Regions from separate parts of the Pararhizobium sp. LjRoot255 genome, predicted to be linked through region 3. Evidence: predicted binding sites of a transcription regulator. Region 3 holds the regulator's gene; each other region holds the start of a gene.
The links. Region 3 encodes LexA, which represses DNA repair genes until DNA is damaged. Its sites were predicted from a motif close to TGTTCNNNNTGTGTTCNG; they were not measured.
Positions count from the first base shown of each region.

Region 1: the regulator LexA is predicted to act here: its motif matches at 1,532-1,549, upstream of ACSQ2W_RS02900 (energy-coupling factor ABC transporter ATP-binding protein).
Region 2: the regulator LexA is predicted to act here: its motif matches at 1,856-1,873, upstream of dnaE (DNA polymerase III subunit alpha).

Region 1 covers NZ_CAXUPQ020000001.1:558,473-561,743, forward strand. Annotated here, with positions in the region: gene ACSQ2W_RS02890 (VOC family protein) at 1-192, opposite strand, end outside; gene ACSQ2W_RS02895 (winged helix-turn-helix domain-containing protein) at 323-1,513, opposite strand; gene ACSQ2W_RS02900 (energy-coupling factor ABC transporter ATP-binding protein) at 1,629-2,309, shown strand; gene ACSQ2W_RS02905 (energy-coupling factor transporter transmembrane component T family protein) at 2,303-2,926, shown strand; gene ACSQ2W_RS02910 (biotin transporter BioY) at 3,011-3,271, shown strand, end outside.
Region 2 covers NZ_CAXUPQ020000001.1:53,033-56,303, forward strand. Annotated here, with positions in the region: gene dnaE (DNA polymerase III subunit alpha) at 1-1,591, opposite strand, end outside; gene ACSQ2W_RS00285 (hypothetical protein) at 2,032-2,613, shown strand; gene ACSQ2W_RS00290 (ABC transporter ATP-binding protein) at 2,640-3,271, opposite strand, start outside.
Region 3 covers NZ_CAXUPQ020000001.1:3,594,547-3,597,817, forward strand. Annotated here, with positions in the region: tRNA gene ACSQ2W_RS17235 (tRNA-Asn) at 79-153, opposite strand; gene ACSQ2W_RS17240 (hypothetical protein) at 344-619, shown strand; gene ACSQ2W_RS17245 (hypothetical protein) at 700-1,032, opposite strand; gene lexA (transcriptional repressor LexA) at 1,285-2,001, shown strand; tRNA gene ACSQ2W_RS17255 (tRNA-Cys) at 2,258-2,331, shown strand; gene ACSQ2W_RS17260 (hypothetical protein) at 2,427-2,633, shown strand; gene ACSQ2W_RS17265 (hypothetical protein) at 2,627-2,845, opposite strand.

The DNA.
Region 1 (3,271 bases), 3.0 Mb from region 3:
AGCCGAGGACGCGCGTGCGAGAAGCAATGAGGTGCTGCCCTCGCCTGCGGGCCTGACGACAACCCAGCGCTTGTCCTGCTCCGGCTGGTAGGTGTCCTCAATCAGAGCAAACCCCAATTTGTTGACGTAAAAGTCGATTGCTTCGTCGTAGTCGCGAACGACAATCGCGATAAGGGCAATAGCTTGGTTCATGGCGCCTCTGCTGGTCCGACAATAGTGTCTGTGGTTGCAGAATTCGGGAGCGAATACGAGTCCGCTTCGGGTCAAGCGGGCATTCACGGTTATGCGTGACTTCCTCTACCCGATCCGCGCTCAGCGGGCCTCACCCATTCCACCCATCCAGAAACACCACCTTCTCGACGCCCGCGAACTTCGCCACCCGTGCCAGTTCCGCCTCCAGCCGCTCCATCCGGCCCGACGACGTCCGCACGCCCTTTTCCCACCAGACACGCTTGACGTCGAGCGTGGCCGCCTTGCGGTCGGCCTTCATGTCGATGCGGCCGACGAGGCGGTCGCCTTCGAGCAGCGGGAAGACATAGTAGCCGTATTCGCGCTTGGGCTCGGGAACGAAGACTTCGATGCGGTAATAGAAGCCGAAGAGCCGTTCCGTGCGGTTGCGGTCGCGGATCAGCGGATCGAAGGGGCTGAGCACGCGCAGGCGGGCGGGCGGATCAGTGAGATCGCCGAGATTGCCGGGGAAGCCGATGAAGGCATAAGAGAGGCGCGGCTTCTCGCCATCGGCCGGTTCGATCATCACCTCGGCCAGTTCGTCGCGATGGCCGGCGACCCAGGACTTGGCTTCCTCCGGCGAAATCAGGTCGAAGAAAGCGGCGATTTCGCCGTGGGTGGCAAAACCCAGCCGCTCCAATGCCGCGCGGCAGCACCAGTCGATAAAAGCCTCATGGCTGACTTCCGGTCCGTGGTGATGATCCGGAATGACCCGCTCGGTGAGGTCGTAGACCTTCTGGAAATTTTCCCGCCTTGCGATCGCCACCCTGCCGGTGCGCCAGAGATATTCGAGCGCCGTCTTCGACGGATGCCAGTTCCACCAGCCGCCGGAGACCCGGCCCTCGAACTTGAAATCCCGCGCCATCACCGCGCCATCGCGGAGGATCTTCTCGTAGGTCTCGTCGAAGGCCTGCTCGAACCCCTCTTCGCGCCATTTGCGCCAGCGCTCGATGATCGTCTCGCTTTCGCGCTTGAAGCGGTGTTTCCAGTAGACGAAGAAGCGGCTCGGGATGATCGAGGCGTCGTGCGTCCAGTGCTCGAACAGGGCCCCGTCCTTCTCCAGAAGCTCGGTCAAATGCTCGCGCCTATAGGTCTGGTTGCGCGAGAAGAGTATCTGGTGATGGGCGCGCTCGACCGTCGAGATGCTGTCCACCTGGACGAAGCCGATATCGTGGATGAGATCGAGCAGACCGTCCTTGCCGAGTGCCCGGTGCGGCGGCGCGGCCAGACCCTGCTTGTTCAGGAAAATACGCCGCGCATCGCGGTTTGAAACGAGAATCGCCATAACGACAATCTAAGCGAATGTTCACACTTTGTTCAAGTCCCCAACCGAACGCCTCTTTTCAACGGACAGGAATTCGTCCTATAGAGCCTGCCTATCGACAAGCGGGGGACGCGGATTGGACATACGCTTTTCCGGCGCATCCGTCAGCTTTGGCGAGCGCACGGTTCTGCAGCCTCTGACCCTGACGCTCACCGAGCGGCGCATCGGCATTATCGGCCTCAACGGATCCGGCAAGACCACCTTCGCGCGGCTGATCAACGGCCTCGTCAAGCCGACGACCGGCACGGTCACCGTCAATGGGCTCGATACGGTGCGCGACGATGGCGCCGTCCTCGCAGCGGCCGGCTTCATCTTCCAGAACCCGCAACACCAGATCATCATGCCGATCGTGCACGAGGACATCGCCTTCGGCCTGAAGAATCGCGGCCTGAAGAACGACGAGATCGAGCGGAAGACCGCCGCCGTGCTCGCGCGGTTCGGCATTACGCATCTGGCCAGGCGGCGGGTCCACGAACTCTCGGGCGGCGAGACGCAACTCGTCGCCATCTCCAGCGTCGTCGTGACCGGTCCCGGCATCCTCATCCTCGACGAACCCACCAACCAGCTGGATCTCAGGAATCGCCGGCTGATAGAAAACACCATTGCCGGTCTTAACGAGCACACCATCGTCATCAGCCACGATCTGCCGCTGATCGAGCATTTCGAGCGTGTGCTTTTGTTCCATGACGGCCAACTTGTCGCCGATGGCCCGGCGCAGGAGACCATCCGTGCCTATCGCGAGGCGGTGGAATGCTGAACGGGCTGAATGTCGAGGGCAGTACGCCGCTGCACCGGATGCCGGTGCGCATGAAGCTCGCCATCCTGGTCGTTCTCGGCGTCGCACTCTATTTCGTTTCGTCCTTTGTCGTGCTTGTCCCGGCTTTTGTGCTCGCCGCCGGCATCTATTTCACCACCGGCCTGACCGTCCGCGATGGCCTCAGCCGCCTGAAACCCATCCTTTTCACTCTCCTGATCCTGCTGATCGCGACGGTTTACCTCGCCTCGATCCGCGAGGCGACCGAGGCTTTCTTCCGGCTGATGGCAATCGTCCTGTTTGCCGGCGCCGTGACGGCAACGACGGCGACCGGCGACTTCATCGACGAGATCACCCGGCTGCTGCAGCCGCTCGACCGGCTTGGCCTGGTGCGGGCTGCCGATGTTGGCCTCGCCTTCGGCCTTGTGCTGCGTTTCGTTCCCGATATCTTCAACCACTACCAGGCGATCCGCGAGGCGCATCGGGCGCGCGGCCTGAAGGTCCGGCCGTTGACGATCCTTGCGCCGTTGATCATCCTGACGCTCAAGGACGCCGATACGATCGCCATGGCGATCGACGCGCGCGGCTTTCGCCGGGACCGCGTCGGCCCGAACGGATGATTTGCGCAGCTTTTGTTGCGCTGCCGGCTTCCCTTGGAAGAGAAGGCGCTTTAGATCCAAGGCTCTATAGACAAAGGACCCGTCATGAAAACCAGAGACCTTGTGCTTGTTGCCCTCTTCACCGCAATCATCGTGGTTCTCGGTATCATCCCGCCCATCACGCTCGGCTTCATTCCGGTGCCGATTACCGCACAATCGATGGGCGTGATGCTGGCCGGCTGCATCATCGGCGCCAAGCGCGGCGCGCTCGCCTATGTCCTGTTCGTGCTGCTCGTGGCAGCCGGCCTGCCCGTCCTTTCCGGCGGCAGGGGTGGCCTTGCCGTCATCCAGGGTCCGACCGGCGGC
Region 2 (3,271 bases), 3.5 Mb from region 3:
CCTCGATCTTCTGGGCAATATCCAGAAGCCGGCCGATCACCGGCTCCTTGTCGACCTCCTCCTGGAAACGCGGCTCCTCCTCGATTGCCTTCGACAGCGGCGTCGGATTGGCCGGATTGTTCGGCACCAGCTTGCAGATCTTATCGACCTGGCCATAGGGCATTTCGAGCACGCGGCCGACGTCGCGCAAGGCGGCGCGCGCCTGCAGCGATCCGAAGGTGATAATCTGCGCTACCTGCTCCCGGCCATACTTGCGCTGGACGTAGCGGATCACCTCTTCGCGGCGGTCCTGGCAGAAATCGATGTCGAAGTCGGGCATCGAGACGCGGTCCGGATTGAGGAAGCGTTCGAACAGCAGCGAGAACCGCAGGGGATCGACGTCGGTGATGGTCAGCGCATAGGCGACCAGCGAACCCGCCCCCGAGCCACGGCCCGGGCCGACGGGGATATCCTGAAGCTTCGCCCATTTGATGAAGTCGGCAACGATCAGGAAGTAGCCCGGGAACTTCATCTTCTCGATGACGCTGAGTTCGAAGTCGAGCCGCTCGCGATAGTCCGTCTCGGTGTAGCCCGGTGACATGCCCAGCTTCTGCAGCCGGTCTTCCAGGCCCGCGACGGCCTGACGGCGCAGTTCGAGCGCCTCGGCGCGTTCGGCTTCCGCCGGATCGTCAGAGGCTCCGGTGAACCGCGGTAGGATCGGTCCGCGGGTCTTGAGCACAAACGCGCAGCGCCTGGCGACCTCGATCGTGTTTTCCAACGCCTCCGGCAGGTCGGCAAACAGCGCCGCCATGTCCTTGCGGCTTTTCAGGTAGTGATCCGGCGTCAGGCGGAAGCGGCTGTCATCCGACACCATCGCATTGTGCGCCACGGCCATTAGGGCATCATGCGCGTCGAACTCAGCCGGCGACGGAAAGAACGGTTCGTTGGTCGCGACCAGCGGCAGCTCGAGCTTGTAGGCGAGGTCGATGATCCGCCCCTCGTGGCGGCGGTCATATTTGCCGTGACGCTGAAGCTCGACGTAAAGACGGTTCCCGAACAGCGCGGCCAGCGTTTTCAACCGGGTCTCAGCCTGAGCCGGATGACCGGACTTCAGGGCCATATCAACCGGTCCGCCCGACGCGCCGGTCAGCGCGATCAGGCCTTCCGTTCCGACCTCCTGCAGCCAGGACAAAGCAATGCGGACCGACTGGTTGCCTTCGCCGCCAAGATAGGCGCGACTGACGAGATCGACGAGACGGACATAACCGGCATCCGTCGCAGCGATCAGCACGATCGCCGGAAGTTTCACCAGGTGCTGCGCATGCCCGCGCTTCTCGCCCTCGGCCTCATCCTCCATATCGATCGACAACTGGCAGCCGATCAGCGGCTGCAGGCCGTCATCCATGCATTTCAGCGAAAACTCAAGCGCTGCAAACAAATTGTTGGTGTCGGCGATACCGATCGCCGGCTGCCCGTCCGCTACGGCGTTGCCGATGATCTTCTTGATCGGCAGAGCCCCTTCGAGCAGCGAAAAGGCCGAATGAACGCGAAGATGCACAAACTGCGGAGATGCTTCACCGTCCTGCTGCTTGTCGTTTACTGCATCCGCCATCGCGCACCCCGATTCCCATGAGGGCCGCAGGATATCCCGTTTCCACCCGCCGATGTCCAGATTTCATCCGCGAGGCAGCGGCTTTTTCATGTGACCTACCGCTTGTCCACAGCCGGGCATATGAAGCACCCACTGCTATAATGAGAAAAGGCTCGTCACATGCCCATGACGATGATCGAAAAGCTGGCCACGAACATGGCGATTGAGGTGAAAGCAGCGAGGTCCCGAAGAAAGTCAGTCATTGCAAGGCTCCCTTTTCCGTTATGTTCTCATCTTGTTCTATTTCTGTTCACGCGTCAAGCAACAATACCCACTCGTCCGTTTCAATGATCGGGAGATGGTAAACAGTTTCAATCTGGCTTTCCTCCGGCAGAAATGACCTCTGGACGCTTGCAGGCGGGCCGATTAGTCTGGCGCCGATGACAATCGGGGGATGAACAATGAGGATGTCATGGGCCGTCATGACGGCGCTCGTTTGCTTTTCAGCAATGGCGGCGCAGGCTGCCGAAGCGATCGATCCCGAGCGCATCGTCTCCGCCGCCACCGGCGACTGGGACAAGGACGGCAGCCTGGATCTTACAATGCTGGTTTCAGCGCCTGAGGGCAGCGATGAGGACCACGCGGTCTATATCTATCTCGACGACGGAGATACCGCGCGGTTGAAATTGAAAACCGTGGCGCCGAACAAGGTCTGGGGGGACCTGGTCATGGCCGGTCGAGCCCCCTTGATCGCTGCCTTGCCGAACGGCTCGATCCTGATCACGTCACATAACGACTCCATCGGCCGCAACCGCTGGGAGCAGAAGCTGACCGTCGCCTACCGCAATTTCGATTTCGTGGTCGCCGGATACACGTATTCGTCCTACGACACGCTCGACCTCGACAACACCTCGGAATGCGATTTCAACGTGCTCACGGGCAAGGGCAAGAGCAATGGCAAGCCGATCGCTACCAAGGGCGAAATTGTGCTGCTGAAAGATTGGTCGGACGATCGCGGCCAGTCGGCCTGTGGCAACGAATAGGGTTGCCTCGCCGCGCCGTGTTCCTGCTAAAGTTCCACGACCTTGCCATCCTCGATGGTGACGCGGCGGTCCATGCGCGACGCGAGCTCATAATTGTGCGTGGCGATCATTGCCGCGAGCCCTGATTGACGCACCAGCGCTTCCAGAGCTTCGAAGACATAGCCTGCCGTTTCCGGATCGAGATTGCCGGTCGGTTCATCGGCCAGCAGCACCAACGGCGCATTGGCGACGGCCCTGGCGATCGCAACACGCTGCTGTTCACCGCCAGAAAGCTCAGAGGGGCGATGCTCGGCGCGATGGCCGATGCGCATATAGTCGAGCAGTGCCGCGGCCCGTTCGCGCGCCTCGGCCTTTGCGAGACCGGCGATCAGCTGCGGCATCATGATGTTTTCGATCGCCGTGAATTCCGGCAGCAGGTGGTGGAACTGGTAGACGAAGCCGATGTCGTTGCGGCGGATCGCCGTGCGTTGCTCGTCGCCGAGCATGCCGCAGGATTGGCCGTTGATCAGCACCTCGCCGGCATCCGGTCGCTCGAGCAGCCCTGCCAGATGCAAAAGCGTCGACTTGCCGGTGCCGGACGGCGCCACGAGTGCGACGGTCTGCCCCCCATGCAGGGAAAAGTCGGCGCCCTTGAGGATCGACAGGACCCCCTCGCCCT
Region 3 (3,271 bases):
GAGCAGGCGGGCCGGTCTCACCGCACTGAAAAAAATGCAAAGAAAAAGGGCCGCACCATAAGTGCAGCCCTTTGAAACTGGCTCCCCGGGCCGGATTCGAACCGGCGACCTGTCGATTAACAGTCGAATGCTCTACCGCTGAGCTACCAGGGATCATCTGCGCGCTGCAGAAGTGAGGCTGCTAATACAAATGCTTTTCCGATTTGCCAAGCAGTTTTTCAAAAAAAGTGCACAATCTTGTCTGACTGTGGAGAACTCCCCATCTGGGAAGGCAGCGCACTGGAAGAGCCGCAGGCAAATCCGCTCTATGGTGCACGGCATCGAGAGTAAGGCAGTTAAGTTTATGACAGAAGCGCAGAAAACGAAAAAATTCGGTATCGATGCGAGCAGACATGAACTCATTGTCGGGGCGTGGCGTCTGCCCCTGCCTCAGTCGCGGACCTTGCGTATCACCCTTGGCGCCGCGCTGCTCTTTGGCGGTATCCTCGGCTTCCTGCCGGTTCTGGGCTTTTGGATGGTGCCGCTGGGCCTGATCGTGCTGTCGCATGACCTCGCCTTCGTCCGGCGGCAGCGCCGCAAACTTTCCGTCTGGTGGGCGCGCAAGCGGCAGACGCCGTAAAATCGGCGCCAATCTGCAAGGGCCCGGCTGCAAGGGCCGGGCGTCGTCGGAGGCCTTCATTCGATGAGGCGCCAATGGCCCTAGCCACCGGAACCGGTTTGCGGGGTCGGATTCTTGTCAACCGGCGCCGGCTGCATCTGTTCCCCGGTCGCCGGAGTATTGTCGACGGTGCCCTGATCGGTGTCCTTGGCCGCCGGCGTGGTTTCCTGAATCTGTGTCGCCGCATCATTGTCGGTGCTTTCGCCGAATATCTCTGCCCCCGCCCAGGCAATGAGGGCAAGCACCAGGCTCGCGATGAGAACCATCAGCACAGGGCGGCCAAGCCGTCCTTGCCGGGCTTCGGCACCGCTGATCTTCACCCTCCGGTTCGTGTCTTCGGGCGAAACCTTGTTACCACGTCCATGGACGACCATCCCTGCCTCCTGGCCGCAGGCCGTGCCGCCGCCACAGGTTTCAACATGAGCGGAAAACGGCCTGACGGGGCAAATGTTCCGTTGCAGCAAAGGCGGACATCGGCGGTGAGAGCGCTGAATGCCGGTTTTCGGCGCCGCAAGCCCAAAAACTCGCACCTTGAAAAGGTTCAACGAATTATGGGACTTGCGGAACACATATGGAACATATAGTGTTCGTTCTTGATTTGTTTCTCGATTCCGGAGTGATCTTTCATGCTGACCCGCAAGCAACAGGAACTGCTTCTGTTCATTCACGAAAGAATGAAGGAATCGGGCGTGCCGCCGTCCTTCGATGAGATGAAGGATGCGCTGGACCTCGCGTCGAAATCCGGCATTCATCGGCTGATCACGGCGCTCGAGGAGCGGGGCTTCATCCGGCGTCTGCCGAACCGGGCACGCGCGCTTGAAGTTATCAGGCTGCCGGAGGCCTATTCCATGAGCCTGCAGCCCAAGCGCGGCTTTTCGCCGAGCGTCATCCAGGGCAGCCGCGGCGCTCCGCCGGCGCCAGTCGCCGCCAAACCGGTCGCGGCCAGCAATGAGAACAGCTCCGTCTCCATCCCCGTCATGGGGCGAATCGCAGCCGGTGTGCCGATCTCGGCGATCCAGAACAATACGCACGATATTTCTGTACCGCTCGAGATGGTTGGGACCGGCGAACATTATGCACTGGAAGTCCGCGGCGATTCGATGATCGAGGCCGGCATTCTCGACGGCGACACCGTCATCATACGCAATACCAACAGCGCTAGCCCTGGAGAGATCGTCGTCGCCCTGGTGGACGACGAGGAGGCAACGCTGAAGCGGTTTCGCCGCAAGGGCGCATCGATCGCGCTCGAGGCTGCCAACCCCGCCTACGAAACCCGGATTTTTGGTCCCGACCGGGTCAAGATCCAAGGCAAGCTCGTGGGCCTGATCCGACGTTACCATTGAGCGGCAAACCTGTATCCGCGCGCCGGGGGATGCAGGCGGCTGATTTTCTTTGAAAATTGACGTCAGCGGGGCCCTGACAATAATCGCCTGCGGTTTGGCATCAGCGATCTGCGGTATTTTCCTCGCGACGCGGACCGGCAACGGTGGGAGACAGGTTTCTCCCATGAGAAAAAACTGGAATTCGGCCAAGGCGTCTTGCACTGGATCGGAAATCGGTCTAAACGCCCGTCACACGATTAAGAGATGATCGTTACGAGGCCTCGTGGCGGAGTGGTGACGCAGAGGACTGCAAATCCTTGTACCCCGGTTCAATTCCGGGCGAGGCCTCCAAAATTTTCCACAATATTCGCAATTGGATAGGGTCGCCGCTTCAACCATGTTGGCAACCGTGTTCCATCACGCCGCCATGAACGGATATCGGCGTGATGTTTACGCCGACCGGCGGCCGACAACGCGTGTCCCGCCGCGTTGAAAGAGCAATTCCGACGTTTCGCGAAACCGGTAAAAACGTTCCAAATCCACCGCGGCGGCAACGCGCTGGCGATGACGATGCACTCCGGTTGAAAATCCGAATCAATGGCGACGAAACGCAGGAGAATTTAGCATTGCGGAATGCGGCCGGCGATCAATGATAGTAGAAGCATTCGCAATCGACCTGGCTGTCATCCGGCGCATTCCAGACGCGGACTGCCAGTTTCCTGGCCGTGCCGGTCTCATCCAGCCGGAGGCCCAAAAGCGACACGGCCGCGAGTTTTGGATTGACCGCATCGATCTCGACCGTCGAGCCGACTTGATGGACGCCCTCTTTGGGCGTCCAGGTGAAAAACTGCACACTGTAATGCATGGTGCTCTCCTTCACCGCGGATGCGTCAAATCCAGGTCCCAGACGGTACTGGACGATCCGGCAGGCAAACAGAAACGGCTCGCAACAACCGATGTGGTCTGCCTCCAGATGGAACCTAGCACGATTTGACGATCGAGTGAATCGTTATCGCGTGACTCCGGTCAGAAAGTCCCGCTCCAGCTCTCAAACTTCGCGCTGCCGGACCACTCGCGCGGGTTAGTTCCCGCGGAACAGCAGGATGACGGTGATGAAAAAGAGGGAATCGCTGGTTCATATCGAGATTTCGTGGTTGCGGCGGAAGACGTGTCTGGCGGTTGTCGTTGGGGCAGCCAGATGCTCCAGGCATCCCACCCTGTCATGCCGCATGAAGGGATGCATGTATCTCACGCAGGATCAAACCGAGCGGCAAATAATAGCACCGGCGTT